Regions from separate parts of the Acidovorax sp. GW460-11-11-14-LB4 genome, predicted to be linked through region 3. Evidence: predicted binding sites of a transcription regulator. Region 3 holds the regulator's gene; each other region holds the start of a gene.

Region 1 (10,303 bases), on a different contig from region 3:
GTGCAGTGCAGTCTGCATCACGCTGCGCTCCGCATCGCCCACCGCCGACTGGGCCCGTACCACCTCCACCAGCAACACGGCGGCTGCCAGTTGCACAGACCGCGCACGCTCTGCAGGAGATGGCACGGGGTTGAACGGGGTGAGGCTTTCAAGCAGGTCTTTGAGGGCTTGGAACATCGTGTGGTTTGCTGGCTGCGTCAGTAGGGTGGAGGCGTTGGGGGTGGGGTTGGTTCCGCTGACATGTGCTGGCTGCGCACGTTGCGCTCGCTGCGGCACAAAGCCCCGGCGACAATCGGGGGCCATGACGAAGAAAACCATACTCCCCTTGCAACTGCTGGTTGCCCCCGACAAGAACGACCCCGCACCGCTGATCCTGTACCACGGGCGCAATTGCCCCGATGGCTTTGGCGCGGCGCTGGCGGCATGGCTGTACTACGGCGACCAGGCTGAATACGTGGGGCTGGACCACGGCGATGTCAAGACCGTGGACGACCTGCCGCCCCTGCAAGGCCGCGCGGTCTACATCCTCGACTTCTCGTTTGCCAACGAGGTGATGGCCGCCATCGACGAGCGCGCCGCCAAGCTGGTCATGCTGGACCACCACAAGAGCGCGGCCGAAAAGCTCACCGGCTTTGCCTGCCGCTGCGGCGTGGTGCACTTCGACATGAACAAGTCGGGTGCGCGGCTGGCGTGGGAGTTTTTCCATCCGCACGAACCGATGCCTGCCCTGTTCAAATACGTGGAAGACCGCGACATCTGGAAGTGGGAGTTTGCCGAGAGCGCTGCCTTCCTGTCAGCCCTGGACATGGAAGAGCAAGGCTTTGCGCGCTGGCGCGAGATTGCCGACTTCACGCCCGAACAGCTCCAGCAGTTCATGGTGCGCGGCGAGGCCATGGACCAGAAGTACCGCAAGCTCTGCGCCGACATCGCCGAAGGCGCGCAGCCGCTGGTGTTCAACGGCATCACGGGCCTGATGGTCAATGCCCCCGGCATGTTCCACAGCCTGGTGGGCGACATCCTCTCGGCCAAAACGGGCACCTTTGCGCTGATGTGGAGTGCAGGCGAAAAGGGCGTGAAGGTGGGGCTGCGTGCGCAGCGCAACTTTGACTGCATCGCGCTGGCCGAAAGCATGGGCGGCGGTGGCCATGCGCAGGCCTGCGGCTTCAAGATGAAGGTGGAGCGCCTGCCAGAGCTGCTGACAGGTACCTTCAACGCGTGATGCCCGGGCGATTTAGAGGATAAATCGCCTGTAGCGCTAGAAATATATGCCTGAGTAGCTATCAAAAATATAGTGAATGATGTGGGACGCCAGCGCGGCTAAACCAGCCGCAGGTCGGCCCCCTGGGCCCCTGGAAACACCCGCGCCACGGCCGCCGCGTTCAGCCCGTACATGCGGGCGAACAGTCCCCCCAACACACTGCGGTAGTCGTTGAGCACGGGGTAGTCGCGTTTCTGGAACAGCGTGGTGGCGGTCAGCGCCTGCTGCTCGCCCGCGATGCGGCCGCCATTCACCCCGCCGCCCAGCACCCAGAACACCGTGCCGTGGCCATGGTCCGTGCCCCGGTTGCCGTTCTCGCGGAAGGTGCGGCCAAACTCGCTGATCACCACCACCACGGTGGACTTCCACGCGGGGCCCATCTCGTCGGCAAAGCCTGCCAGGCCCCGGCCCAGTTCCTCCAGGCGGTTGGCCAGCGTGCCGGTGGCGGCGCCCTGGCCCACATGGGTGTCCCAGCCGCCCACGTCCACAAAGCCGAGCTGATAGCGCGACTGCATGAGTCGCGCCATGCGCCGGGCCGTGCCTTCAAATCCCTTGGTACTCAGTGCATTGCGGCTGGCGGCTTCCATCTCGCCCTGCATGGTGCGGGCGACCTCATCGCGGGTGGCAAAGCCTTCGTTCACGGGCGTGGCCAGCGGTGTGCCCTGATACATGGAGGCGATGAGTTCGGCCTGCCGCGCATCCACACCACCGCGCCCCGCGCCTGCGCTCAGGGCAGTGTTGGGCACGTCCACCGCTCCGCGCAGCACCAGGGGCAGGGTGCTGGTGAACGCCATCGGCTGCAGCGCCACCGGGGCACTGTCGGCGCGCGGGTTCAGCTCGGCCACCAGCCGGTTCAGAAAGCCCGATCGGTAGTCGCGCCGCCCGCCCAGGGGCTGGCCCAGCTCAATGCTGTCCTGGGTGTCGAAATGGCTGCGGGAGAGATCGTCCGTGCCTGCAAACGGAACAAAGGCGAGCTGGCGCTGCTGGTACAGCGGCAGCATCGATTCAGCCATTGCGGGGTGCAGGCCCCAGTCGGGCGTGAGCGGCAGGGTGCCGCCCTCCTGCCCCGGCCGGGCGATGGCGATGTTGGGCCGTGTCTCGTAGTAGTAGCTGCTGGCCGTGGGCACCAGCAGGCTGGCGCAGTCGTAGCCACCGCGCAAGAACACCAGCAGAAAGCGCGCGTCCTGAGCGCGGGGCGCGGCGAGCACGCTGGCGCTGTGCACGCCCAGGCCCGTGCCGAGTGCGCTGGCGCCCAGGGCCTGGAGAAGGTGTCGTCTACAAAGCATGGGGCTGTCCTTTCGACCTATTCAATGGCGCCCGAACGCATCATCGGCTGCTGCGCAGGCGCGTCGCGGTCAAAGCCGTGGCAGCCGTGCAAGGGCCGCCCCGCCGCACGGGCTGCGTCCCCCTTCCCGAAGGGCGAAGCCATTCGAGAGAAGAGGAAGGCGCGAAGCGACTCAGGGGGATGTACTCCATCTCCTCTCCTCATCCGTGCATGAACTCAGGGGATGCGAGGAACAGCAGGTTCCATTCGCGCGGTGAGGTGGCCTGTGCCAATGCGCTGCGCGTGGCCGGGGACCACGTGGGCTCCAGCGTACGCACGTAGGCGGTCTGCGCCAGGCCGGGCGGCATGCGCGGCGCGGCGCGGGGTGCCGCGTCATCGTTCGCTGGTGGGGCGGCCAGGGCGCCTGTACCCAAGGCCCGCGCCATCTCAAAGCGCGTGCTCATCTGCCCCGAGCCTGACCATGTCGCGGAGTCCAGCGGGTAGCCATCGGGCGTGACACGGCCATACAAAGGCTCGGCCAGCCGTTGCAGCCACGCCAGCGCAGGGTCGGTGTTGGGCAGCACGGCATCGCCGTGGGCCAGGCGCAGGCCCGCCAGCGCGTAGTGCACCGGGTCCCGAAAACGCTGGCCCAGGGATGCGCGGAACTCTGGTGTGTGGAACAGCGTTTCCAGCACTGCCGCAATGTCGCCGTCCGTGCGCTCAAAGCTGCGGGCCAGTGCCTGCAGCAGTGCGGGGGGCGGGTTGTCGCCCACCAGAAAGAGCGCGATTTTGCGGGTGATGAAGCGCGCGGTGGCAGGCGCACGGGCCAAGCGGTCCAGCGCTTCGTCCACCTCGGCCAGGCCTTGGGCGCGGAGCGGCTGGCCGAGCAGTGTTTTGGGGTCCCAGTCATGCCGCTGCGGGTTGAATTCAAACAATCCCTCGCGCACGTAGTGGCGAAGCAGTGCGGGCCGCATGCGCGGGGGCTCGTCGCCCGGCGGCCGCTGCGACACGCCCACGCCGGTCAGCACGCGGGCCAGCTCCTGCACGTCCTGCTGGCTGTAGCCACCGTCCACGCCCAGCGTGTGCAGCTCCATCAGCTCGCGCGCGTAGTTTTCGTTGATGCGGCCTGCAGCGTTCTGCGCGTTGTCCAGGTAGCGCAGCATGGCCGGGTGGCGCACGGTGGCGCCCAGCAGGTCGCGAAAGCGGCCCAGCGCGTGGGGGCGCACCGCACGCTCTTCGTAGTCGCCCACCAGGGCGCGCAGGTTGCCTTTGCCTGCAAACACGTTGAAGTGGTTCATCCAGAACCAGGTCATCTTCTCGCGCAACTGGCTGGGCGAATACAGCGCGCGCAGCACAAACCGGGCGGCAGCCTCTTGCTGCAGGGCGCGCATGTCCTGCTGCCAGGCCTTGAGCGCAGCCTTGCGCTCGTCCTCGGTGGGTTGGGCCTTGGCGGCGCGGTTGCGGGCTTCCATGTCGGCCGCCAGCGCCTCGATGGGGGTGCGCGAGATGGCCATGGCGTCGATCTGTGCCTGGGCTTCGCGGGGCAGTGCGGTGTGGACACCTGGGCGCAGTTGCGCAGCCAGATACGCGCTGATGCTCAAGCCACCCAGCGCTTGCGTGCCCTGGGCGGTGCAGCCCCAGGTCACGCGGTCCAGCAGGCGGGCCAGGGTGGGCTCGTCGGCCGCGCTCCAGGTGCCCGGGCCTGTTGTGTGGGGCACTGCGGCTGCGGGGGGCGCGGCTTGTGTGGCAAGGGGGGCGCCAAAGACGGCGCAACCCGCCAGGCCGAGCAGCAGGGTGCGGCGGTGGAGGTGCAGTGGGTTAGTGGGGGTCATGGGGCCTCGCTGGCAGCCAGCCAATGGCTGTCCGCATGGTGCCGCTGCCACCACCCGCATGCAAGCCCGCACGGCGGGTTTTACCTGCGCGACACAAACGCCAGGGAGGATGTATCGAGGGGTATCTCCAAGCCCCCAGACATGATCATGATCGCCTGAGAACAGGTTCTCGGTGCTATGGCGCTGCGCCCGTGGCCTGCGCCGCCTCTTCAAAACGGTCTACCTTGCGCAGAGTCTGGAACGCCATCATCCAGCCACCCACCACACCCAGCGTGCACAGGCCGCCCACGATGGCGGCGGGCACCACGCCCAGCCATGCGGCGCTGGTGCCCGCGCGGAATTCGCCCAGTTCGTTGGACGAGCCGATGAACAGCATGTTCACCGCGTTCACCCGCCCGCGCATGGTGTCGGGCGTGGAGAACTGCACCAGAGCGCCCCGGATGTACACGCTCACCATATCGGCCGCGCCCGCCACCAGCAGCGCCGCAAACGACAGCCAGAACAGCGTGGACAGTGCAAACACCAGGTTGGCCACGCCAAACACCGCCACCGCGATGAACATGGTGCGGCCCACTTGGCGGTTGAAGGGCCGCATACTCAGGTACAGCCCGGCGCTGACTTCGCCCACAGCCATGGCACTGCGCAGCGCACCCAGGCCCGCCGGGCCCACATGCAGCACCTCTTGCGCATAGATGGGCAGCAGCGCCACCACGCCGCCCAGCAGCACGGCAAACAGGTCCAGCGAGATGGTGCCCAGGATGATGGGCCGCGTGCGGATGAAGGTGATGCCCGCGCCAAAGCGCTCGAACATCGTGCCTTGCGCGGGGCAGGGTGCCGTGGCATGGGCCACCACCACCCGCAGCAGCAGGGCCACCCCCAGCACAAAACACGCGCAGCAGATGGCATAGGTCAGCTCGCCGCCGCCCAGCGCATACAGCAGCCCGCCCAGCAGCGGCCCGCCAATGCTGGCCACACGCATCAGCATGCTATTGGCGGCGATGGCCTGGGCCAGTTGTGCACGGGGCACGATCTGTGGCAACAGGCTCTGCATGGCCGGGCCCGAGAACGCGCGGGCACAGCCATACAGCACCAGCACGGCATAAATGCCCGCCACCCCACTGCTGCCGTGGCCAGACAGCCACCAGAGCAGGGCGCTGCACAGGCCACCCACCGACCAGGCGATCGCCAGGATGCGCTTGCGGTCAAAGCGGTCGATCAGGTCGCCCGCGGGCAGCAACAAAGCCAGCATGGGCAGAAACTGCGCCAGCCCCACATAGGCCAGCGCCAGCGGCTGCCGGGTCAGGTCGTACACCTGCCAGGCCACCACCACCGCCTGTACCTGGGTGGCGATGACGGCCACCACGCGGGCGACCAGAAAGGAGACAAAACCGTTATGGCGATAGACGCTCTGGGCGTCGCTGGCGGCGGGAACAGGCGAACTGGGCTCGGGAACGGGCATGGACAAGGCGTGGGAGCAGAGAGGCGGCCCAGGGCTGCGCGGACCTGGGGAGAACCCTGATGCTAGCGCCCTCGGCGCGGGCGCGCTGTGAAGGCGGGGTAAAGCCCGGCGCTCAGGCGAGGCGCCCGGGCCTCAGGTTCTCTGCCGACCTGCCGAAAAGACGACAGAGGCCCTGAAATGCAGGCCCGCTCCGCCCGTGGCGCTTGTGCGCTGCGCCGATTCACCCCCTGGAGACCAATGGTCGAGCCATGGCGTTGACGATCAACACCAATGTGATGTCGCTGAATGCGCAGCGCCGGCTCGGCAATGCACTGGGCGACCTGGCGACGACCGTGCAGCGCCTGTCTTCGGGCCTGCGCATCAACACTGCCAAGGACGACGCGGCGGGCCTTGCCATCTCGGAGCGTTTTACCTCCCAGGTCCGGGGCATGAACCAGGCGGTGCGCAACGCCAACGACGGCTTGTCGCTGATGCAGACGGCCGAGGGGGCCCTGCAGGGCGTGGCTGCCAGCCTGCAGCGCATCCGCGAACTGGCCGTGCAGGCGGCCAATGACACCAACAGTGCCTCCGACCGGGAGGCCATTCAGGCAGAGGTCTCGCGCCTTGCGCAGGAGATTGACCGCACCGGCCGCACCACCCAGTTCAATGGTATGAACGTGTTCGACACCTCTAGCGCCAGCGTGGTGGGCGATGAAAACCTGCTGGGCGTGTACGACGGCTTGACCAGCGCGGGCAGCTGGCTGGAAAGCAGCGAACAGCTCATCCGCACTTACTACGGCCTCAAGGCCGATGGTGCCAAGCTCGACATCCGCTACACCGGCTACACCGACGGCGCCGGCGGGGTGGCTGCCTATGTGCAAAACACGGGCTATGACGCCAACGGCCGGGGACTGAGTCTGGTGTTGCAGGTGGACATGGCTGACTTTGTGCCCCCCAACCTGCCCAACGGCGGCACCGCGCCGTACTACAACGACCGCATCATCGGCCACGAGATGGTGCACGCCGTGATGGCCCGCAGCACCAACTGGCAGAACCTGCAGGCCGGCAACCTGTGGTTCATCGAAGGCACGGCCGAGTTCATCCAGGGGGCGGATGAGCGGGTCAAGAACGACATCGCTGCAGTGACCACGGCAGGCGTGGTGGCCGCCATCAATGGCCCCACGAACACCAGCGAGTTCTACTCGTCCAGCTATTCGGCGGTGCGCTACATGCATGACCGCATCAAGGCGGCGGGGGGCACAGGGGTCAAGGATGTGCTGACCTACATGAACGCCAACCCGGGCGCCACCCTCGACACCGCCATCGCCAATGCCTCGCACGGCGTGTTTACCAACGCGGCCGATGTCAAGAGCCAGTTCGCCACCAACGGCGCCGCGTTCATCGGCACCTTTGACCTGAACAACGACGACACGGGGGCGATCGGTGGGCTGGATGTGGACGGCGGCGCCGCGCGCAATGCCAAGGCCGCCATTCCCAACATGGGCAGCCGCTCCGGCCAGGATGTGCTGGAGGGGTTCACCGAGTCGTACGAAACGATTGCCAAGAACGCCGGGGCCGTGAGCACCAAGGTGTTCCAGGTCGGCGCCAACGCCAACCAGACGCTGGAGACGCGGGTGGGCGTGATCAGCCTGGGGGCGCTGGGCCTGCGCAACACGCTGGACGTCACGGTGTCGCCCGCACAGGCCATCGTGGCGGTGGACCGCGCGCTGGACTATGTGAGCAGCCAGCGCGCCGTGCTGGGCGCCCAGGCCTCGCGCCTGGAGGCCACCATCGGCAATCTGCAGGTCAGCAGCGAAAACCTGTCGGCCAGCCGCGCTCGCGTGGTGGACACAGACTTCGCAGTGGAAACCGCTTCGCTGGCGCGCCAGCAGATCCTGCAGCAGGCTGGAAACGCCATGGTGGTGCAGGCCAACCAGATGCCCCAGGGCGTGCTGGCCTTGCTGCGCAACTGATCGCCTTCCGCTCAGGATCGTCAGCGAGGCGGTGGTGCGCGCCGTTTCCCTGGCGAGTCAACGGCGCTGCCGGTGCCTATAGTCCCAGGGCGCCAAAGGCCGCTTTTGGGACCACAGGCCCGCATGCTGCGCCTGCGCAGAGCGCTGCAAGGGCGCCAGGTGCGGGTAGTGGCTGGCGTAGGGCGTGTACACCCAGGCCATGCCTGCGCGCACCTGTGCCGTGGCGACATCGGTGCCACCACAACGCACCTGCGCCACCATGCGGCCGTAGCTGTCCTCATCCACGGGTTGTAGCGTGGCCCGTTGTCGAAAGCACAGCTGTGCCAGGTGCTGCCGCGACTTCTGCCCAAACGCTTGCCTCGACTCGGGCGCATCGATGGCGGCGATGCGCACCTTCACCTGCTGGTAGGCACCAGGTGGCCCGCAGCGGGCAGTGAGGGTGTCGCCGTCGCTGATGGCAACGACCAGGCAAAACAGGGAAGCGAGGGGCACAGGGAGCTTGGGTGTGTGTTTGCAGGCACTGGCGCCAGTGTTTCTTGCAAAAATGGAGCGATTTGGCTGGGTGCGCTACAACAGCATGCTTTTTTAGCTATTAATAGTATAGCGGTGTGCTGCGTGATGACGATGACACAACAAGGGCTGGTATGGGGGCATGCGCATGCCGCCGCCCTGCGTAGCACCTGGCGGGCCACAGGTCTGCTTTGCTTCAAGGTGTGACCACGCCGTGGTGTGCATGGCTTGAAGAATCTGGGGAACCGGGAGCGGTTACTGCCGTCAGACACCCCAGGCGCTGTGACAATGGGGTGCATTGTCCAATGCGCTCGCGTCGCGTTTGCTTCGCGCTTGTTATCGTCGGCGATAGCCGACCACCCCCAAGGAGTCCCGGTTTTGCGTTTCCCCTGGTCCACAGAATCCCATGCCCCCCAACCATCGCCCCTGCGCACCGCTGCAGTGGCCCTGGCCTGTGGCGCGACTTTGGTCATGGCAGGCTGTGCCGGCACAGGGGCCAAGACGTTTGGCGTGCAGGAGAACTTTGGCTCGGTCGCCACGTACTCGCGCCTGTTCGATGCCACGCCGGCCCAGACGTGTGAAGCCTCGCGCCGCGCGCTGCTCAGCCAGGGCTACGTCATCTCGTCCAGCGCGGCCGACCTGGTGGAAGGCAAGAAGAGCTTCCAGCCCGAGCCCGAGTCGCACCTGCAGATGGTGGTGCGCGTGGTGTGTGTGCCCGAGGCCAACGACGGCAAGGTCAGCCTGGGCTTTGTGACGGCCACCCAGGACACCTACGCATTGCGCAAGACCAACAACTCGGCCAGCGTGGGTGTGGGCGCCATCGGCTCGGTGTCGCTGCCGTTCTCATCCAGCAGCGAGTCCCTGGTCAAGGTGGGCAGCGAGACCATTGCCAAGGACACCTTCTACGACAGCTTTTTTGACCTGGTCAAACGCTACCTGGTCATCGACCAGGCGCTGGCAGACTGAGCAGCCGGGGGCGTGCCCGGCTTTTTTTTCGGTCGTCTCTCGGCCCACTTCCCGCTGGTGCCTCATCAGGCGGCGCGCCAGCGTTGTACCCAGGCCCATCCTTCGGGCCAGTCGCCCAGGCCGCTGTCGGCATTGATATGCCCCTTGGCCCCCAGGTCCACCTGCTGGGCACCCCAGGCGGCTGCGCAATGGGCCGAGAAGGATGCAGTGGAATACGGATCGTCGCTGCTGCTCACCAGCATGGTCCGCCGCGCAGGCTGACCCGAGGCGGTCAGCGCCGCAGGCACGGGCGTGAAGCCTTTGGCATCCGGTGGAAAGTCGGGCCCATCGGGGTCTGGCACGGCCACCAGCAGCAGGGCATGCACAGCGGTCAACGCGCTGGCTGCCCACCGCGCCAGTGCCAGGCAACCCAGGCTGTGGGCCACCACGATGGGGGGCTGGCCTGCTGCAGTGATGGCCGCGTCAATGGCCTGCACCCAGGCGTCGCATTGCGGGTGTGCCCAATCGGCCTGCTCCACCTGCACCACGCCCGTGTGCTGGGTTTGCCACAATGATTGCCAGTGGCGGGGGCCGGAGTTGTAGATGCCGGGAACAAGCAAAACAGGTCTCATCGTCAAAATTCCTTCGGGTCAAAAAAGCAGTGGTGTCACTGCCTGCCAACGATAGGTGCCGCGCCTGTGGATGGGCAGGGGGCATCATCGGAAAGTGGCCCTCCAAACCTTGAAGTCATCGCAAAGGGAGCATTGCACCGTGGAGCTGGACAAAAAAGACCGACAGATCCTCATGGCCCTGCAGGCCGACGCTCGCCAGAGCCTGTCTGCCTTGGGCAAGCAGATCGGTCTGTCGCAGCCTGCGATGAGCGAGCGCGTCAAGAAACTCGAAGACGCAGGTGTGATCGTGGGCTACCAGGCCCGCATCGACCTGGCTGCCGCTGGCCTGGGCTTGCAGGCTGTGGTGCGGGTGCGCACCACGCACGAACACATTCAGCGCTACGTGCAGCTGTTTCAGACCATGCCCGAGGTATTGGACGCCGTGCGCGTGACGGGAGAGGACTGCTTTGTG
Region 2 (10,303 bases), on a different contig from region 3:
ATCAAGTCGAGCCGCCAAGCGGCATCGCGCCGGTACAACGAAAAGCTGCAAGGCATTGCGCAGGTGCGCACTCCCCGTACCGATTTTGCCGAAGTCAACCCGTTTCTGTACTACATACGGGTGCCGGCAGAGCACCGCGATGCACTGCGAGACTTCCTCAAGGAGAACGGTGTGGACACCGGCATCCACTGGCAGCCGGGGCATTGGTTCTCGCTCTGGAAGGACTGCAGGGCAGGGGACCTGTCGGTGACCGACAGCGTGGGCAAGGGCATTCTCTCGCTGCCGCTGCACTCGCGCATGCCGCTGGAAAGCGTGGACACCGTGGCTGCGCAGGTGCGCCGCTACTTTGCCCAACTCTGAAGAGGCCGCCATGAGTGCATCCACCCCTGGGCAGCAGCTTTTTGCTGCCATCAAACAGACGGCCCGTGCTGGCGAGCCTGGCCTGTTGTTGCCGGTGGGGCAGCCGCTGGCAGCGGTCGTTCGACCCATAGCCACCGTGCCTGGACACACCGATGCTGTTGATGTGCGGCTTTTGACGGAGTGGCGAAACCGCCATGTCAAATCTTTCCTGACCGAGTTTGTATCCACCCCTGAGCGAACCGCCGCCTGGCTGTCTGGAGCAGTTCACGAGAACCCCGGCAAGATGTTGTTCATGGTGGAAACCTTGGATGGCGAGCGTGTGGGGCACGTGGGCCTGGGCTTCATTGATTGGCCGCGTGGTTATGGCGAGGCCGATGCCATCGTCAGTGGAGGCTCATCCCCTCCGGGATTGATGAAGGCCTCGTTGCTGGCGCTGATGCACTGGGCGCGCGATGCCCTCGGGCTGCAGACGCTGGCCGTACGGGTGCGATCGGACAATCCGGCGGTCGACTTTTACCGCAAGGTGGGTTTTCAGGAGTACCAGCGAGTGCCCATCGTGGCCAGCACAGTCCCTGGCGGGGTGGACTGGAAGGAGGACCCTCATGCAGTAGGGGCCCCTGCCAGCTTGGTGTACATGCAACTGCACTTACCCCGGGCCTGAACAGGCCCTGAGGTCGTTGAAGGAGGCTGGGCATGGAAATTTTGCGAATGGACCGTGATCGGTTGCTGCGCTACGTGGTGCAGCAACTGCACTACACGCTGCCCGACGATTTCGATCCCCGCATGGACATTGATGCGTGCCTGGACGAAGCACTTGCTCGCCTGCACGGGTGTATCAATGCCGTCCGGCCCTGGCGGCAGGACTGCTTTGATCCGCTGCATTCCACGCAGTACTGCAGTTTTCTGTACTTTCTGGCCAATACCATCTGGCGCCGCACGGCTAGTACGGAAACTCCCACACGCCTGTTCTTGCTGAACAAGGCCTTGAACGGTATCGACCTCTTTTACGAAATTGAGATGCCGCCGGTTTTCTTCATCGGACATTCCGTCGGGATCGTCTTCGCCAAGGCAAGCTACGGCAACTATCTGGTGATCTACCAGAATTCCACCGTCGGCAAGAACCATGGGGTGGCCCCCGTGCTTGGAGAGGGCGTCATCATGTACGCGGGCACCGCCATCATTGGGGACTGTCAGGTGGGCGACGGCACGGTGTTGTCTCAAGGGGTCAGCCTGGTCAACACCCACTCACCCGGGCAGTGCACCATTTACCGTGGCGACGCCGGCAGGGTGGTTTTCAAGCCCACCCGGCGCAATGCGCTGCTCGACATTTTCCGGATCTGACACGCAGCATCAGGAGCCCGGGATGTCCATCCCCATGGCTTGCGTCGCATATTGAAGGTAAGTCACCGCGAATTCGGTGTGCCCGTGTGCATGCTCCACTTCGGCAAGGCACGCCAGAGCGACGGGATCGTGTGGTACGGCGTTGAGCACTTTTTCGGCCAGCTCGGTCACGGCAATCCAGTGGCGGTCCGTGATCAAGGGGGCTGATTCGCCGATTCGCCGGGGCGGAGAGGAGGTCCGTGCTTTTTCAACCAGGTTCTGCAGGCTTTGGTGGGCTGCGTGCAAGCTGACCCGCTGGCCGGGTTTCAAGCCGACGCCCAGGACTGGGGGTTGCTCCCACTCTTGCGGGAACTGCGGTAACCAGCTCTGCATGGCCTGCTCCTGCGCCTGAGGATCGTCGGGATGCTCCATTTGAGCCAACCATTTCAGCCACATCACCCGCAGGCCTTCGCCAAAGTGCCGGCAGTAGAGGTCTTCGCGCATGAGCGCAGAGTTTTCCACTTCGCTACGCAGATTGAGCCGAAGCGCATTGAGCGCCTGGGTATCTGCTGCCAGGCCCGCAGCAATGCGCACATAGTCGTCCGGGCTCTCTGCCAGCCACTCCTTTCGCCCCAGGTAGCTGAGCATGCCGACGCCCATCCGGCTCTTGAAACTTTCGCCCATCATGGAGACGATGGGGACCGCCATCCACAACACATCGAAGGTGGTCGTGCCGCCGGTGAGTGGAAATGGGTCCAGCGCAATATCGATGCGGTGGTAGGTCAGGTATTGGTTGTCTTGGTTGAGCGGCACCAGCTCCAGCCGCGAAGGCGGGAGCCCCAGTCCCTCGCAGCGATCGCGGTAGGCCTGCGCGAACTCGGGGCGATCGAAATTCTTGCCCTCGATCAGCAAGCGTGAATGAGGCACGGCTTCCAGGACACGCCCCCACAGTGCCAGCACTTCATCCGTCAGCTTGCCCAGGTTGTTGCAGGAGCCGAAGGTGATGAACCCGTTATCTATCGCGGGCGAGGGGCGCACCTGATAGCGGGGCTGGTAACGCCACAGGGGATTGCGGCTCATGGGCCGGTAACAGGCGAACAGCGTAGGCAACCGGTACAACTGTTCCGTGTACTGGTCATCGACGCCTGGCGGGTCGGTGATTTCGTCCGTGAACTTGTAGTCCACGGCGGTGAGCCCGGTGGTGGCCGGAAACCCAAGCCACGACACCTGCACTGGTGCAGCCTTGTGCGCCAGGATGAGCAGGCCGTTGTTGCCCGTGTGGCCCGCCAAGTCGACCAGGATGTCTATGCCTTGGGCGCGGATGGCATCGGCCTGATGCTCGGGGCTGAAGCCAGCCAGGCGCACGAAGTGGTCGACATGGCATTCCACCCGCTCTGTGACATGGTCGCCTTTGGGGAACAGGTAGAACGCATACACCTCGAATTGCCGCCGGTCCAGCTGGGCCAGCAGCCCCTCCACCGAGTACATGACGGCGTGCATGCGGAAGTCGGGTGACAGAAACCCAATCTTCAGGCGGCGCCAGGGCGAGCCGCGATGGGCCTCAAAGCTGGGCCAGTTGGGGCGCAGTGGGGGCTCAAAGACGCTGCCAAACTGGCGGGCGGCTGCAGACAGCTGCGCAGCGTTCACCTGCGGGTTCGCCAGCATGAAAAGCAGCCTGTTGGTGTAGTTTCCAGGGTCGCCGGGGCTGAGCGCGATGGCTTTCTCGCAATCCTGTACAGCCTCGCGCACCTGGCCCAGCTCGCGGCGGTGAATGGCGCTTTGCATCAGGGCGCCGACTGTCAGCGGCATGGAGTCAGCCAGCGCGAGGGCTTTCTGGCTCGCATTAAATCCCTTGCTGTGCAAATTGATCAGATAGCAACACTCGGCGAGTTTGATCCATGCAACGGCTTGCTGGGGGCGCAGCTCGCAGACCTTTTCGAGATGCGGAAGTGCGTCGTAGTTGCGTGCTTGCTCAATCAGGATGTTGGCGTAGTTGATGAGCAGCTCGGCATCGCCTGGCCAGTACGCATAGGCTTGCTTGTAGGCCTTGAGGGCTGCGTCGAACTCGCGCTGCTTGTGGAGCGAGAAGCCCAGCAGGCGGTTGGCGCCCAGGTGGCGGCCATTCTTGCGCAGAATTTGGCGGCACAACCGAGTCAGCGCGGGCCAGTCTGCGGCTGCGAGGGCCGCATGGAGGCGGGGATCGTCCTGGGCGGTGTTTTTGGATTGCACGTGGCTGCCGATCTACAAGCTAAGAAGCGGGGGGCGCCGCACAGTGTGCCATGTGAAAAGGGGCCCATCGGGGCCCCTTGTCGTTGCGTTGCAATTCCACTGCGCGGCGTGTGGGCTGGGTCAATTACTTGAGCAGCGACAGCACGCCTTGCGGGATTTGGTTGGCTTGAGCCACCATCGCCGTGCCGGCCTGTTGCAGGATCTGAGCCCGCGACAAGTTGGCGGTTTCTGCCGCGAAGTCGGCATCCTGGATGCGCGAGCGCGAGGCAGAGAGGTTTTCCGATGTGATCTGCAGGCTGGAAATGCTGGTTTCAAAGCGCGACTGCAGGGCGCCGAGCTTGGCGCGTTCGCCATTGATGAAGGCCAGTGCCGAGTCCACGGTCTTGAGCGCATCGGTGGCGCTGGTGAAGGTGGTCACGTCCAGGTTGGCCACGGTGTGCAGTGACGATCCGCCGCTGTCCAGCTGGTTGCTGGCAGAGGTCAGGGCAAACGATTTCTCAGAGTCGAGTGTGATGTAGCCGCCGGTGGCAACGTTGTCGATCGTGGCATCGGCTGCCAAGGTCTGTGCAGTGCCGTTGCTGGCGCCTGCCGCGTCGTAGCCGGTCACGCTCACGGCGGCTGCATTGGCATTGGTGGTATCTCCCACCACGATGTTGTTGCCGGTGGCGTTGGTCAGGATGATCTGGGTGCCGTCCGAGCTCAGCGAGGCGTTGATGCCGGTTTTTGCAGACTGCTCATTGATCGCCGATACGGCAGGCGACAGGCGGTCTGTGCCGGTGGCGGATGTCAAGGTGAACGAGATCGTGCGGGATGCGCCTACGTTGTCGCCTTCCAGCGTCAGCGAATAGGACCCGGCCGAGGCCATGCCTCCCAGGCGTACTTCGGTGCGGGCGGTTGCGGTCACGCCCGTGGTGGCCTGCAGGGAATTGATCTGATCGGCGGTGGCTTTGGCGGTGGCATTCGAATTTACCGTCATGGTGCCTGTGCCCAGGTAGCCGCTGATGGAGACCGAACCCGCTGTCACGCCGTTGGATGTGGCGCCAGTCGCAGGGGCCTGTGCACCAATACCCGAGCCGTTGGAGGCGATGTTCTGGTTGTTGCCGTAGACGTTGGTGCGCAGGTTGGCCGTCGCTGCGACGATGGTCTGGTTGGCATTGGCGCCCACCTGGAACTGTTGCGTACCAAAGGTGCCGTCCAGCAATTTCTGGCCGTTGAACTCGGTGGTTTGCGAAATCCGGTCCAGTTCCGCCACCAACTGGCCGACTTCCTGCTGCAGGGCCTGGCGGTCGCCAGCGCTGTTGGAAGCGTTGGCCGATTGCACGGCCAGTTCGCGCACCCGCTGCAGGATGTTGCCGGCGGAGCCCATCGCACCTTCTGCCACCTGGGCCAGCGAAATTCCGTCGTTCGCATTGCGAACCGCCTGGTTCAGGCCACGAATCTGGCTGGTGAAACGCTCGGAAATCGCCAAACCGGCTGCGTCGTCCTTGGCGCTGTTGATGCGCAGGCCCGACGACAAGCGCTGGATGGCTGAGTTGAGCGACATCTGGCTGGTGCCCAAATTTCGCTGCGCGGTGAGCGAGCTGATGTTGGTATTGATGGTTGCTGCCATGGCGAAACTCCTTAACGTCGCAAGACGGATCTGTTTGCCGGTTCAAGCGCACCCGTCCGGCTGTCAATGAGGGAACGATGGATGAATTGTGGAGATGCCGCTTTTTGGCGTTGGGGAGATAAGCGGCAAAAAAGTCGTACAACTTGCGCGTTTGACCCTCAAGTTTTCCGGCGGTGACCCGAAAACACTTACAACGGACCGTAAGCGGCCCGCCGTTCACCAGAAGCTAAAGAGCACTGGCGAACCCAGGAAGCCAGCGTGGTGCTGGCGCCCCGGCTGGCGGCAACGCCATATTCAGTCAGTTCTTTCTGGAGATTTGCAATGGCTTCCACCATCAATACCAACATCAGCTCGCTCACCGCACAGCGCAACCTGGGCATGAGCCAGACCTCGCTGAACACGTCCATCCAGCGCTTGTCGTCGGGCCTGCGCATCAACAGCGCCAAGGACGACGCGGCCGGTTTGGCGATTTCCGAGCGTTTCACCAGCCAGATTCGTGGCCTGAACCAGGCGGTTCGCAATGCCAATGACGGTATCTCCCTGGCGCAAACCGCTGAAGGTGCATTGAAGGCTTCCGGCGACATCCTGCAGCGGGTGCGTGAGCTGGCCGTGCAATCGGCCAACGCTTCCAACAGCGCCGGCGACCGTCAGGCCCTGCAACAGGAAGTTGGCCAGCTGGTGTCTGAGCTGGACCGCATTTCGCAAACCACCGAATTCAACGGTCAGAAGCTGCTGGACGGCACCTTTGGTACGCAACAGTTCCAGGTGGGCGCCAACGCCAACCAGACCATCGTGGCGGCAACGGGCAATCTGCGCACCACGGTGTACGGCAACAACCAAAACGTGGCATCGAACGGCTCGGGCATCGGTGCTCAGGCCACCGTGGCAGCGGGCGCGACTTCCAACGGCGTAGCTGCTGGCACCATTGCCATCAGCGGCTACCTGGGTACTAATAGCATTGCGGCAGGGTCGAACGCGACGGCCAAGGCAACAGCCGATCAGATCAATGGCATGAAGGCCACCACCGGTGTGACTGCCACTGCCCGTACCGAAGTGCGTTTGGGTGGCATGGCCTCGGCTGGTTCCTATTCGCTGACCTTGCAGGGCGACAATGTCGGGTCTGCTGCCGCCGTCACGGTGTCGTTCACGCTGACCTCTGCCACCGGCACCGACCGCCTGTCGGCTGCAGTGTCCGCCATCAACGACCAGGCTGCCAAGACCGGCATCAACGCAGCTCTGAGCTCGGACGGCACGCAAGTGATTCTGACCAACGCTACCGGCAACGACATCGTGGTGGGTGATACCGCCAATGCCAATGCTGCCAATGTGACCGTCACCGGCTACGATGCAGCTGGCGCCAGCAACGGTACGGCCCAGACCCTGACTGCCAACTCTGCCGCAGAAATGGTGAATACGGGCGGCTACATCGTCCTGGATTCGGAAAAGTCGTTCGCCGTGGACTCTACTAGTGCGACCCAACTGGATGACGGTGGCTCTGCATTGCAGGCTGTGGCCAACCTGGACGTGACCACGTTCAGCAACGCGACCAATGCGCTCAAGACCGTGGACTCTGCCCTGGCCTTCATCAACGGCGAGCGTGCCAAGCTCGGTGCCCTGCAGTCGCGCTTTGAAACGTCGATCAGCAACCTGCAAGTGACGTCGGAAAACCTGTCCTCCTCGCGTTCGCGTATCCTGGACGCCGACTTTGCCGCAGAAACCGCCAACCTGTCGCGCGCTCAGATCCTGCAACAGGCCGGTACGGCGATGGTGGCTCAGGCCAACCAGCTGCCGCAAGGTGTGTTGGCCCTGCTGCGTTAATAGGCAGAGGGCATGGCAGTCAGGGCGTTGCAGCGCCCTGAAGTGGCCCAGGCGGCGGCAGATTTCTGTCGCCGCCCTTTGGCTTTTTGGGACAGCGGGTGCCAGGACCGCTGGATAAGACGGGTTTCCTGGCGTGTTTACGGACGTTCTTGATCGCCGTTCGGCGCCATAATTTCCGTTGGACCAGTTCAGGAGGTTTGTATGGCAACCATTTCATCCCCAGGTGTCGGCACGAATGGACTTGATGTCAAAAACATCATCTCCCAGCTCGTCGCCCTGGAAAAAAAGCCCCTGGACACGCTCAAGCTGCAAGCGGCCACGGTCAATACCAAGATTTCCGCCTTTGGGCAGATCAAGTCGCTGGTCTCCACGCTACAGGACGCTGCTGGCAAGCTGACCAGCGTGACCGGGTGGAATGGTGTGGCCACCACGTCATCCGACTCCAAATATGTTTCCGCCACTGCCGTTGGGGGCACGCTGCCCACAACGTTCAGTGTGGAAGTCCAAAGCCTTGCCAAGGCACAGGCCACAGCGTCGGCCGCTTTGCTGCCCGTAGGTGGTGCGCTCGGGGCGGGTACGCTGCGCCTTGAATTGGGCAAGTGGAGTGTGGCGCCCGCATCGTTCACGCCTGGCAGTGGCCAGCCCGTGGACATCAGCATCAGCGCCAGCGACAAACTGTCGGATGTGGCCAGCAAGATCAATGGCGCCAATGCAGGGGTCACTGCGTCGATTCTCAGCGACGCTTCGGGCGAGCGTTTGCTGCTGCGCAGCAAGAGCACTGGTGAGGAATTCGGATTTCGACTGAGCGTGATGGAAGGTGGTGATACGGATCCCCAGAGTGCCGGCAACACCGATGCCACGGGTTTGTCCCGCCTCGTCAATGGCGCCACGGTCACACAGGCTGCCGCCAATGCCAAGGCCACGGTCAACGGGATCGCGGTGTCTTCGGCCACTAATACGTTTGCGTCCACGATTTCGGGTGTAACTTTCAAGGCCGAGCAAGTGACGACGGCTCCCATTGATATCACCGTGAGCAAGGACAACTCTGCCATCCAGTCCAACATTGATGGATTCGTGAAGGCCTACAACGCCATCAACGAATTGCTCCAAGATGCGACCAAATACGACGCAAAGACCCGTTCGGCGGGGCTTTTGCAAGGGGATTCGACCGCTGTGGCACTGCAGAACTCTCTGCGCAACGCGATCCAGTCGATCTCGACGGGTGGCGGGGCCTTCCAGCGTCTGGCAGATGTCGGCATCACGCAGCAGCTGGGCGGGAATCTGGCCGTCGACTCCACCAAGCTGAACAAGGCCCTGACTGAGAAGCCTGACGACGTGAAGAACCTGTTCCGCAACACCGGAGGCGGATCGGCCGATGGCATTGCGGTGCAACTGAAGGCGCTGACCACCAATCTGCTGGCCAACGATGGTTTCTTCAAATCCAAGGACGACACCCTGCAGCTGAGTCTCAAGCGCAATTCTCAGGACCAAACGCGCGTGAACGAAAAGGTTGACGCATTTGAAAAACGCATCACGCGGCGCTATAACGCGCTGGACAGCCAGTTGAGCAGCCTGAATGGCCTGAACGCCTATATCTCGCAGCAGGTGGCGGCCTGGAATAAATCGACGGGCTGAATAAACAGAGGCTTCAGTTTTCTTGGCGCACGCCGATAACTTAAGTAATACCTCGGAAGGATTGTCAGCATGTTCAGCGCCTACAGCCCCCGTGCAGCCAACGCGTACCAGCGCATCAACGTAGAGACCAGCATGCACACGATCGACCAGCACCAGCTGGTCAGCCTGCTGTATGAAGGTGTTCTCAACTCCATTGCCACTGCACGCGGCGCCATGGCGCGCGGTGATGTGCTCGGCAAGGTCAATGCCATTTCCAAGGCCATCCGAATTCTGGAAGAGGGGTTGAGCACCTCGCTCGACAAGGTGGATGGCGGTGAACTGGCGGAGAACCTGGGTGCGCTTTATGACTACTGCATCCATCGCCTTACGCTGGCCAATGCCCGTAACGACGACGCCATGATGCAAGAAGTCATGCGCCTGATCGAGCCCGTGGCAACCGGGTGGAATGAAATCAAGAAATCGGGTGCCGGTGCTTCCGAAACGCCAGCCTCGGGCCAGCCCGTGCTGGTGGAGGCCTGACCATGTCTCACATGCTGATTGACTATTACAAGGCGATTGAAGACAGCAGCGCCAAGATGCTGGAGGCTGCCAAGCTCAAGGATTGGGATGGTGTGGTGCGCTATGAAGGCGCCTGTGCCGTGCTGATCGAGCAACTGCGCTTCAAGTCGCAAGAGCACGAATTGCTGCCTGAGCACCGCCGTGAGAAGACCCGCATCATGCAGCGCATCTTGCGCAACGATGCGCAGATCCGCTGCCTGGCAGAGCCTTGGCTCGCGCAATTCGAGCATCTGTTCGAGGGGCAGCCCCAGATGATGCACTGAGTGCGGGCCGCGCAACACGCCCGGGCTGCTGTGTGCGGCAGCGGCCTAGCGGTCAAAGATGGCTGCTTGTTGGGGCTGGGATTGCCGGATTAGCGGAGCACCCCGGTTGAGGGGGGGGGCGTCCAGTGGGGTGCCAAAGTGCGCGGTGCTGAACCTGTCGCTACTTCGACCGCCAAGCGTCTCTGGGTCAAAAAATGCAATAAATTTGCCTGAGGCTGCTAGTGCAGCATGTCTTTGCTGCTATCAAAAATATAGTTTCTTGTCTTGGCACAGCGCAGTGCCACACGGCTGCCCCGTTGAGAACGGGGCCTTCATACTTCGCCAGCAGCTCACACCTGCATATTCATAATATCGGTGTACGCCTGCACCATGCGATTGCGCACGTGCAGTGTGGCTTGAAAGCCGATTTGCGCCTTCTGGATAGCCACCATGGTCTCTTCCAGACTCACGGAGGGGTTTTCCATTTGCACCTCCTTTTGCATCTCGGAAGATTTGTTCTGCGCGGCACTCA
Region 3 (10,303 bases):
ACGCCGCTGATCGGCACGGCCACCACCGACCCTGCCTTTGGCCTGCCAGCACACTGGATCGACGATCGGCAAAAGGAAGCCGCACAAATGGCCGGTTTTACCGTCGTTGATTCCGAAACCGTGATGGCCACCCATTTGTCACACTTGATGCAAGTGCAAGCCGCCAAGCTCCTCAGTCGCACGGAAACGCAGCAACTGGTGGAACACGTGGCCAAGCTGGCCCCCAAGCTCATCGAAGAAGTAGTCCCGAAAATGGTCTCCATCGCAACGTTCCAGAAAGTCCTCCAGCTGCTGCTGGAAGAGTCTGTGCACATCCGCGATATCCGCACCATCATCGAAACGCTGGCCGAGCATGCTGGTGGCGTCTCGGACCCCGTCGAGCTGGCCCGCCGCGTGCGCATTGCGCTCTCGCCCGCCATCGTCCAGCAGATCTACGGCCCCACCCGCGAGCTCAACGTCATTGCCATCGAGCCCGGCCTGGAGCGCCTGCTGGTGCAAGCCCTGGGCAATACGGCAGGCCCCGCGCTCGACCCCGGCGTAGCCGACATCCTCACACAAAAGGCCGCCGAAGTGGCCCTCAAGCAGGAAGAGATGGGCCTGCCCGCCTGCCTGCTGGTTCCCGACCAGATCCGCAATGCCATCTCCCGCCTGGTGCGCCGCGTAGCGCCCCGCCTGCAGGTGCTGGCACACAGTGAAATTCCAGAGACCCACACCATCCGTATTGGGCCGATCCTTAAAGGTGCATCAGCATGAACATCAAACGCTTTACCGCCCCCACCTCCCGGGAGGCTCTGGCCAAGGCGCGCATGGCCTTTGGCGACGGCACGCTGATCCTGTCCAACCGCCCCACGGCCAACGGCGTGGAAGTGGTGGCCACGGCCGAGGACACGCTGTCGGCTCTGGACGGTGGTGCGCCCACCGCTTCGTCCAATCCGCCCCTGCTGGCGCCCAGCACTGCGCGCAGCACCCCCCAGCGCGCCAGCCAATCGGCAGCAGCGTCGGGCCTGGGCCGCAACCCGGTCGAGGAAGACACCGAACAGCTGGCCATGAGCACGCTGTCGTTCCAGGACTATGTGCGCGAACGCATGCTGCGCCGCCGCCACGAGGCACTGAATGGCCCCTCGGAACCCCAGACACTGTCTGAACGCAGCCGCGACCAGGAACCGGAACGTGAACGCATGCCCGCGCCCTCGGTGGCGCGCCACAACCCGCTGCGCACGATCCCGATGGACATCCCGCCCGAGCCACCGCGCCGCCGGCAAGAAACCCCCAGCGCCCACCTGATCCAGTCGAACAACCAGCAGAGCGTGATGAACGAGCTGCACGCGATGAAAGAGCTGATCGAAGACCGCTTCAACACGCTGGCCTGGCTGGGGCAGGCGCGCCAGAACCCGATCCAGTCCAACCTGATGCTGAAGATGATCCGTGCCGGATACTCCCCGTCGCTGGCCCGCGCCGTGCTCGAACGCATGCCCGAAGACCTGTCGGCGGGCGAATCGGTGCGCTGGCTGATGGAGGTGCTGGAACGCAACCTCAAGACCGACCAGACCGATCCCCCCCTTTATGAACAGGGCGGCATCTTCGCCATGGTGGGCTCTACGGGTGTGGGTAAGACCACCACCACCGCCAAGCTGGCTGCCATGTGCGCCCGCATCCACGGCCCCGGCAGTGTGGGGCTGATCACACTTGACACCTACCGTGTGGGCGCGCACGAACAACTGCGCACTTACGGGCGCATGCTGGGCATCGTGGCCCACCTGGCACACGACCGCGCCGCGCTGCAAGACCTGCTGGGTCTGCTCAGCGGCAAGAAAATGGTGTTGATCGACACCACCGGCGTGGCCCCCAGGGACCCCCGCAAGCGCGACATGCTGGATGTGCTGGACCTGCCCCATGTGAACCGCCTGCTGGTACTCAACGCCGGCTGCCATGGCGACACGCTGGATGACGTGCTGACCGCCTTCAAGACCGACGGCTCGCAGCAGGCCATCCTGTCCAAGGTGGACGAAGCCGTGAAGCTGGGCCCCGCGATCGACGCACTGATCCGCCACCAGATGGTGCTGCGCGGCGTGACCAACGGCCAGCGCGTGCCCGAGGACTGGGAGCGTGCCAACGCCCACCAGCTCATCAGCGCCTCCATGCGGTCGCCGGCGAAGTCGGCTTTCGACCCCAAGGCCACGGACCTGAACTTCTTCTTCTCGCACTCTCCTGACACCGTGACGGAGGGGGGGCTGGTCGATGCTTGATCTGGGTTTTCACCAGGCGGCCAGCCTGCACAGCCTCACCCCGCAGGCAGAGCTGCGGCTGCTGGCAGTCGCCAGCCAGGGCAACACGGCGAGCGGCCTGGAAACGCTATGGCAGATCTGCGCCAGCCTGCAGCGGCTGGGCTATCCGGTGGTGGTACTCGACGGCACGGCGCAGGAGTCCGACGACAGCCCCGGGCTGCTGCACCTGCTGCAACATGCAACGTGGAATGACGGCGCCAGCCTGAACCTGGGCGCCACCGCATCCTCCCTCGCCGTGATTCCAGCGGCCAAGGGGCTGCAGCACCTGAGCCGCAAGGCCAGCGGCAGCACACGCTCGCCCATGGAGAGCTTGCTGCCCTGCTTCAGGACTTACGGCCTCATGGTGATTCACGCACCAGCCTCCACCCTGGGGCCCCTGCTCACCCACACGGCCACGGTGCCGCTGGTGGTCATGGGCAGTGGCGCAGCGGGCGTGATGACCAGCTACAAGAGCCTCAAGCAGATTGCGCTACACACTGGCTTGCCCTGCATGGTGGCCGCTTTGCTGCACGGCAACACCGCCGCCGAACGCCGCAAGGCCCAGTCCCAGCTGATGACCTTGCAGGCATGTGCCGAGCGCCATCTGGGCGGCCCGATACGAACCACCACCATTGCCACTCAGAACCCCCAGGAGCTTCAGCGCCTGGCCTTGCAACTGCTGGAAAATGCGGGCACTATGAACGGAGCGCTGGCTGCGCTGACACCCAGCAACTTGACAGGCATGCCTGCGCATTTTGTCCGGAGCCACTGACCAGAGCCTGTGATGCACCTCTACGTACGCACGTTGACCCGAAACGCTCCCCACGGTCTGGCAAGTTGCTGGCCCCGGGCGGCGGAAAAAGATCGGGTGATGGCACCCCCAAGCGGCTCCAGAACAAGATCGCATACCCGCCCTACCAGTGCATAACACCCTCTCTATGTACACCGCCAAAGGCCAGCTTGATCGCGATGCCATGATCCGCCAGCATGTACCGCTGGTCCGGAGGATTGCGCACCACATGATCGCCAAGCTGCCTCCCAATGTCGAGCTGGATGACTTGATCCAGGTCGGCATGATGGGGCTGGCCGAAGCCCTGTCGCGCTACGAAGTGGCACAGGGCGTGCAGTTTGAAACCTTTGCCACCCAACGCATCCGGGGCGCCATGCTCGACGAGCTGCGCGAGGGCGACTGGATGAGCCGCAGCTCGCGCAAGAGCCAGAAAGACATTGAACACGCTGTGCACCGGCTGGAGCAAAAGCTGGGACGCAGCCCGCTGGAGTCCGAAATAGCCAGCGAAATGGGCATGAGCCTGGCGGACTACCAGAATCTGCTGGGCAAGGTCCGGGGCACCCAGCTGGTGTACCTCGAAGACATGACGCATGGCAACGATGACGAGGATGGGTTTCTGGACCGCCACGTTGCCGACAGTGCGGCTGACCCGGTGGAGCTGCTGCGTGATCAACGGCTCAAGACGTCACTGGTCAACGCCATCAAAACCCTGCCGGAGCGCGAGCAGCACATCATGGGCATGTACTACGAACATGACATGAACCTCAAGGAAATTGCCGCCGTGCTGGGCGTCACCGAGTCGCGCGTGTGCCAGCTGCACAGCCAGTCCATTGCCCGGCTGCGGGCCAAGATGCGCGCGCACTGAGCGCCCCCACCGGCGGAAAACAGGCGCCGCACAGGTCGTTGCGGAGGGTCGGGTTACGAGCCGCCGCTTTTCGCGACCGGGCCCACAACCCCTTCAGAACAATGGATGCCGCTCAGCCTGCAGAGCGGTAGATGCGCGCCACACCCGGCGCGGCTCCGCGCGCCCCCAGGCCATCGCCATAGGTAGCCGCCGCATTGGGGGGCAACAGGCCGGCGGCTTGGCGGTCCGTGTTGGCGGCCAACCGGGCCAGGCTTTCACGGTGCAGGATCAGCATGCTGCGGATCGCATCCGCGCGCTTTTGCAGCGACGCCGGCAAGGGCGCCCCCCGCGCGGCCGCCTGCTCCAGCGCACGCGAAAAATCGGCCGCTGCATCACGCAAGGCCGTGCTGTTTTTTTCCAGGGAGGTAGGGTCGGCCGCGAGAAGTGCGGCGGAGACTTGTTCGATCAGCTGCTCAACAGCCGAGAGAGATTCTTCCAGAGACATGGCGCATTGTGCGATGGATTGCGCCCGGGAGCAAAACGCCGGTCAACCCCGCGAGCGGGACAGGATCTCCTGGGCGTTGGACAACAGCTTGTCGGCAATGGCTTCGGCGTCGACCGAGAATTCACCCTTTTCGATGGCAGCGCGCACTGCCTTGACCTTACCCGCGTCAAAATCTGCCGTGCTGCGGGTGGCAGGGCTGAGCGCCCGGGCCGCGGTGGACACAGTGACAGGCACACCGGCGGATGACGCCATCAGTGCGTCCTTGGTGGCTCCTTCAGCAGCGCTGGCTGGGGCCTTGGCTTGCTTGGCAAGCCCCGTCGGCGGCAACCCGCCCGGCAGTTCCGGTGTTTGACCTATCTTCATCGCTCTCTCCACCACCCCGTTGGATGTGGGGCATCAGTAGCAATGTTTTCGACCCATTTGGCCCGGACTTTAGCCATTTATTACCGGGGCGTCATCACAGAGTGACATCCACTGTCCCAGAATCATTCACAGTTCCACTTACGATACGGCCATTCTCCATGCGCACGCGCACAGTCTGCCCGACAGAGCCTGCGGTCAACGCCTGGCCCGCAGAGCTGACCGCATAGCCCGGCCCCTGAGCCACCACTTTCACCTGCGCACCGGCCTTGAACAGCAGGGGGGCACGCACCATGGCCTGGCGCACCGCCTGCCCCGCCACCAGTTGGCGGGCCGCGGTCTGCCCTACCCACAGGTCGGGATTGGCCATGACGGGAGAGGAATCGGCCGCCCAGTCCACTTCGGCCTCTGTGGCGTCATTGGCCGTCAACACGGCACCGGGCGCCACATTGTTGGTCAACACCCAGGCCGGGCCAAACGCCTTGATGGTGACGGGCAAAAACACGTTCCATGCGGTGGCGCCCTCCACGCAGCGCAGCCCCAGACGGGTCCGGCCCCACAGGCGGGCACCTACGGGCAGATAGGGTTCAACGCGCGCACAGGGCGCCAGCCGCAGGCGCGAATCCAGTGAGCCAACACTCACTTCCATACGCAGTGGCAGCGCGGAGGACGGGTTGCGGGCCAACGCATCGTCCAGCCAGCGCTGGGTAAGCGGCCCCAGGTCCGCCGCGGGGTCTGCCGCCGACTGAGCGTGCGCAACACCATGGGGGCCCAGCGCAGCCACAGCCAATACACCCACCAGGCAGAACGTACGCACCAAGGCGCCGGCACGCACAGCCAGCGACTTCCGGGTGGCGCCGCACAGCGCGGCGTCGGTGTTGGCGGCAGAGAAAAGGAAGTGGGCGGTCATAGGGGCCTCCTGGGCATCGGCTGGCCAGGCTGCCCGCGCACGGGGTGCTACGGAAGGCAGGGGCCATTTCACCCCTGGAACTATAGGCAGATGACCCGGACGCAAAACCCGGAACTGCGCATCCATTTGCCACTTCTTCGCGCTTTAGAAAAAGGGCGCGGTTTCCATAATCGAGCCACGCCAAAAGCCCCCCGGGGATGGCGACTTTGCAACCGACGGTGTGAGGCACACATGCTTGACAAGATGACCAACCAGCTGAATTTTCACGGCAACGCCCTGGTGCTGCGTGGGGAACGTCAGCGCGCCATCGCCAGCAACATTGCCAACGCCGACACCCCTGGCTATGTGGCACGCGACTTCAAGTTTGGCGACGCGCTGCGCGAGGCCACGGGCATGACTTCTTCCGCCACAGGCACTGCCGGCGCAGCGGTCACGCGGCTGGCAACCGGAGGTTCGTACGGAACCGCAGGCACGACCGATCCGCACCATATTCCGCTGCCCACCGTGAATTCCAGCACCAGCATCGACCGGCAAGGCGCCCTGGGCTATGCGGTGCAAACCCAACCGAGCCTGGACAACAACTCGGTGGACCTGGACCGCGAGCGTGCCAACTTCGTGGACAACGCCGTGCGCTATGAAGCCACGCTGCGGTTCATCAACGGCAACGCCAAAACCATGCTCAGCGCCATCCAGGGCCAATAACCAGCCAGCCCCGCAGCGCAGAAAGCGAGCCACCCCATGTCCATGTTTTCGATTTTCAACGTATCGGGCAGCGCCATCAGTGCGCAGTCGCAGCGGCTCAACGTGGTGGCCAGCAACCTGGCCAATGTGGACGCCGTGGCAGGCCCCGATGGTCAGGCCTACAAGGCACGCCAAGTGGTGTTCCAGACAGCGCCCATGGGGGCCGACAGCTCTGCGGGCGTCAAGGTCAGCGGTGTCAGCGAAAGCAATGTGCCGGGCCGCCGCGTGCACGACCCCAGCCACCCGTCGGCCGACGAGCAGGGGTATGTGACGCACTCCAACGTCAACGCGGTTGAAGAGATGGTCAACATGATCTCTGCCTCGCGCTCGTACCAGAACAACGTCGAGGTCATGAACACGGCCAAGTCGCTGCTCCTCAAAACCCTGCAGATGGGCCAGTAAGGCACGAGCCTGCTCCAAGAAGGACACCACCATGATTCTCAGTGCCACCAACGCCCCCACGGTGACGGACTCGTCCAGCACCAAGGCCAACGCGTCCACCGACCCGGCTGCCGCGCAAGACCGCTTTTTGAAACTGCTGGTTGCGCAGCTGAACAACCAGGACCCGATGAACCCCCTGGACAACGCCCAGATGACTTCGCAGATCGCGCAGATCAACACGGTGACCGGCATCCAGCAACTGAACCAGACCATGCAGAGCATGGCTTCGCAGTTCAACTCGCTGCAGGTCATGCAGGGCACAGCCCTGGTGGGCCGCAATGTGCTGACCGAGGGCTCCAGCCTGGCGGTGGCGGACAAGACCGGCAAGGGCGGCTTCGAGCTGGGCTCGGCCGCCACCAACGTGAAGATCGAGGTCACAACCGCAGGCGGGCAGGTGGTGGACACCATCGACCTGGGTGCCAAGGCGGCGGGCCGCCACACCTTCGACTGGGACGCCAGCCAGTACACCGGCTCCACCGAAGGGCTGCAGTTCCGCGTGACGGCCGTCAATGGCTCCACCAAGCTGGACTCCACCGCACTGAACCTTGCCAAGGTGACGGCCGCAGGCGCCGAGGACGGACAGCTGGTGCTGAGCCTGTCCAACGGCAAAACCATCAACTACAGCCAGATCAAGGCCTTGGTGTAACACCAGCCTGCTTCGTATCGCGTCAACAGGAGAACACCATGAGTTTTCAGCAAGGCCTGTCCGGCTTGAACGCCGCCAGCAAGAACCTCGATGTCATCGGGCACAACATTGCCAACTCCAACACCGTCGGGTTCAAGGCCTCGCGGGCCGAGTTTGCCGAGATGGTGGCCTCTGCCATCGGCTCGGCAGGGGGCTCCAATGCAGGCATCGGCGTGGAAGTGGGCGCCGTGGCGCAGCAATTCACCCAGGGCAACCTGACCATCACCGGCAACAGCCTGGACGTGGCCATCAATGGCAATGGGTTCTTCACCCTCACGCTGCCCGATGGCACCGCCGCCTACACCCGCTCCGGCAACTTCAAGCTGGACAAGGAAGGCAACATGATCACCAACGACAACGCGTCGGTGATGGGCTACCCGGTGGACCCGGTGACGGGTCTGCGCACCGGCACCGACCCCATCCCCATGGTGTTCCCGACCGCCGAGCCAATTCCCGCCAAGCAGACCACCAAGATCACGGCGGCCTTCAACCTGGACGCCCGCGCCACCGACGCGGCGGGCAACCCCGCAGCCACGCCCCCCATCCCGGCCACGCCGCGCGCCACCTATGGCACGTCGATCAACGTGTTCGACAGCCAGGGCGTGGCCAAACCGGTGAGCCTGTACTTTCAGAAAACCGCCACCGCCAACACCTGGGACGTATACGACGCCCTGGACGACCCCACCGCTGTGCCGCCCGTGGTGGCCACGCCCATCGGCCAGATCACGTTCGACAACAACGGCGCCATCACCGGCCCGGTGGCCACGCCACCCGCCACGGGCTTTTCGCTGCCGCTCACCATCAACCCCACGCCGCCCAACCCCAATAACCTGCCCACCTATACCGTGGACGTGAGCCTGGACAAGGTGACGCAGTTCGGCAAGAAGTTTGCGGTGTCCAACCTGAGCCAGGACGGCTACACCTCGGGCGAGCTGACCGGCATCAACATCGAGAACAACGGGATGATCATGACCCGTTATTCCAACGGCGTGACGCGTGCCGAGGGCCAGCTGGCGCTGTCGAGCTTCCGCAATACGCAGGGCCTGGCCTCGGTCGGCAGCAACAACTGGGTGGCCACGTTCGAGTCGGGCCAGCCCGTCGTCGGCACCGCCACGGATGGCAGCTTTGGCTCGCTGCGCTCGGGCGCCCTGGAAGACTCCAACGTGGACCTCACGGCCGAGCTGGTGAACATGATGACCGCCCAGCGCGCCTACCAGGCCAACGCACAGACCATCAAGACGCAAGATCAGGTGATGTCCACCCTGGTGAACCTGCGCTGACCGGCTGAACCCCCACTGAACCCGCCCAGGACACCGGAGATCCCCCATGGACCGCATCATCTACACCTCGATGACAGGCGCCAACGCCGCTGCGCACCGGCAGGCGGTGCTGTCCAACAACCTCGCCAACGTGTCCACCGGCGGGTTCCGCGCCGAGATGTCCACCTTCCGCTCGGTGCCGCTGCAAGGCGACGGCGCCAAGACGCGCGTGTTTGCACTGGAGGCCACCTCGGGCTACGTCAACACCCCCGGCCCTGTACAACGCACCGGCCGCAACCTCGACGCCATGGCGGCCGGCAATGCCTGGTTTGCAGTGCAGGGGCTGGATGGCACCGAGGCCTACACCCGTGCGGGCAGCTTTGAGGTGTCGGCCACCGGCCAGCTGCTCACCCCCACCGGCCTGCCCGTGTTGTCCGATGGCGGAGCGCCCATCGACGTGCCGCCCGGTGCCGATGTGTCGCTCGGGTCGGACGGTACCGTGACCTCCAAGATCCCGGGCCAGCCCGCCCAGGCCATTGGCCGCCTCAAGCTGGGCACACCCACGCCGGAAGACCCGCTCAAGCGCGGCGACGACGGGCTGTTTCGCACCACGTCGGGCGACCCCATGCCCAACGATGCCAACGCGCGCATGCTGTCGGGCGCGCTGGAGGGCTCGAACGTGAACCCTGTCGAATGCATGGTCGGAATGATCGCTGCATCGCGCCAGTTCGAGCAGCAGATGAAGCTGCTGCAGACCGCCGAAACCAACGACAAGACCGCCAGCCAGCTGCTGAGCATGAACGGCTGATGCCGCTGCCCCCCAGCACGCACCTGCCATAAGGAAGCACCATGATCAACTCCCTCTGGATCGCCAAGACCGGCATGTCTGCCCAGCAGACCCAGCTCGACGTCATCTCGCACAACCTGGCCAACGTCTCCACCACGGGCTACAAGCGCAACAACGCGGTGTTCGAAGACCTGATCTACCAGAACCTGCGCCAGGTGGGTGCCAACACCACCGAACAAAACCAGCTGCCCACCGGCCTGCACCTGGGCCTGGGCGTGCGCACGGTGGCCACCAGCCGCAACTTCATGCAGGGCAGCCTGCAGGAGTCCAAGAACAACCTGGATGTCGCCATCAACGGCAACGGCTTCTTTGAAGTGACCATGCCCGATGGCACCGTGGGCTACACCCGCGACGGCTCCTTCCAGGTCGATGCCCAGGGCCGCATGGTCACGTCCAGCGGGCTGCCCGTGGTCAATGGCATCACCATTCCGGCCAACGCCACCAGTGTCAGCATCAGTGCCGAAGGCGCCGTGGCAGTCACCGTGCCGGGCAACACACAGCCGCAGACCGTTGGCAACCTGGCCATGGCCAGCTTCATCAACCCGGCCGGCCTGGAGCCGATCGGGCAGAACCTGTTCAAGGAATCCGCCGCCTCCGGCCAGCCCCAGCAGGGCACCCCCGGCACGAACGGCCTGGGCATCATCAAGCAGGGGTTTC

The links. Region 3 encodes FliA, which starts transcription of late flagellar genes. Its sites were predicted from a motif close to CTAAAGTTTNNNNNNNNNNNGCCGNTA; they were not measured.
Positions count from the first base shown of each region.
Region 1: the regulator FliA is predicted to act here: its motif matches at 5,945-5,971, upstream of AC07X4_RS16605 (flagellinolysin).
Region 2: the regulator FliA is predicted to act here: its motif matches at 5,676-5,702, upstream of AC07X4_RS15590 (flagellin N-terminal helical domain-containing protein).

Region 1 covers NZ_JBWKYJ010000049.1:27,277-37,579, forward strand. Annotated here, with positions in the region: gene AC07X4_RS16580 (tellurite resistance TerB family protein) at 1-177, opposite strand, end outside; gene AC07X4_RS16585 (DHH family phosphoesterase) at 302-1,219, shown strand; gene AC07X4_RS16590 (DUF1501 domain-containing protein) at 1,318-2,544, opposite strand; gene AC07X4_RS16595 (DUF1800 domain-containing protein) at 2,744-4,354, opposite strand; gene AC07X4_RS16600 (MFS transporter) at 4,530-5,813, opposite strand; gene AC07X4_RS16605 (flagellinolysin) at 6,062-7,765, shown strand; gene AC07X4_RS16610 (thermonuclease family protein) at 7,823-8,257, opposite strand; gene AC07X4_RS16615 (DUF2242 domain-containing protein) at 8,747-9,241, shown strand; gene AC07X4_RS16620 (RBBP9/YdeN family alpha/beta hydrolase) at 9,307-9,852, opposite strand; gene AC07X4_RS16625 (Lrp/AsnC family transcriptional regulator) at 9,992-10,303, shown strand, end outside.
Region 2 covers NZ_JBWKYJ010000044.1:5,988-16,290, forward strand. Annotated here, with positions in the region: gene AC07X4_RS15565 (DegT/DnrJ/EryC1/StrS family aminotransferase) at 1-360, shown strand, start outside; gene AC07X4_RS15570 (GNAT family N-acetyltransferase) at 371-1,021, shown strand; gene AC07X4_RS15575 (LbetaH domain-containing protein) at 1,054-1,701, shown strand; gene AC07X4_RS15580 (O-linked N-acetylglucosamine transferase, SPINDLY family protein) at 1,711-3,909, opposite strand; gene AC07X4_RS15585 (flagellin N-terminal helical domain-containing protein) at 4,034-5,518, opposite strand; gene AC07X4_RS15590 (flagellin N-terminal helical domain-containing protein) at 5,840-7,336, shown strand; gene fliD (flagellar filament capping protein FliD) at 7,538-8,971, shown strand; gene fliS (flagellar export chaperone FliS) at 9,041-9,490, shown strand; gene AC07X4_RS15605 (flagellar protein FliT) at 9,493-9,792, shown strand; gene fliE (flagellar hook-basal body complex protein FliE) at 10,122-10,303, opposite strand, start outside.
Region 3 covers NZ_JBWKYJ010000092.1:4,719-15,021, forward strand. Annotated here, with positions in the region: gene flhA (flagellar biosynthesis protein FlhA) at 1-753, shown strand, start outside; gene flhF (flagellar biosynthesis GTPase FlhF) at 750-2,246, shown strand; gene AC07X4_RS21860 (hypothetical protein) at 2,239-3,036, shown strand; gene AC07X4_RS21865 (RNA polymerase sigma factor FliA) at 3,203-3,919, shown strand; gene AC07X4_RS21870 (hypothetical protein) at 4,032-4,403, opposite strand; gene flgM (flagellar biosynthesis anti-sigma factor FlgM) at 4,446-4,766, opposite strand; gene flgA (flagellar basal body P-ring formation chaperone FlgA) at 4,861-5,673, opposite strand; gene AC07X4_RS21885 (flagellar basal body rod protein FlgB) at 5,905-6,375, shown strand; gene flgC (flagellar basal body rod protein FlgC) at 6,412-6,816, shown strand; gene AC07X4_RS21895 (flagellar hook assembly protein FlgD) at 6,848-7,501, shown strand; gene flgE (flagellar hook protein FlgE) at 7,540-8,820, shown strand; gene flgF (flagellar basal-body rod protein FlgF) at 8,867-9,607, shown strand; gene flgG (flagellar basal-body rod protein FlgG) at 9,649-10,303, shown strand, end outside.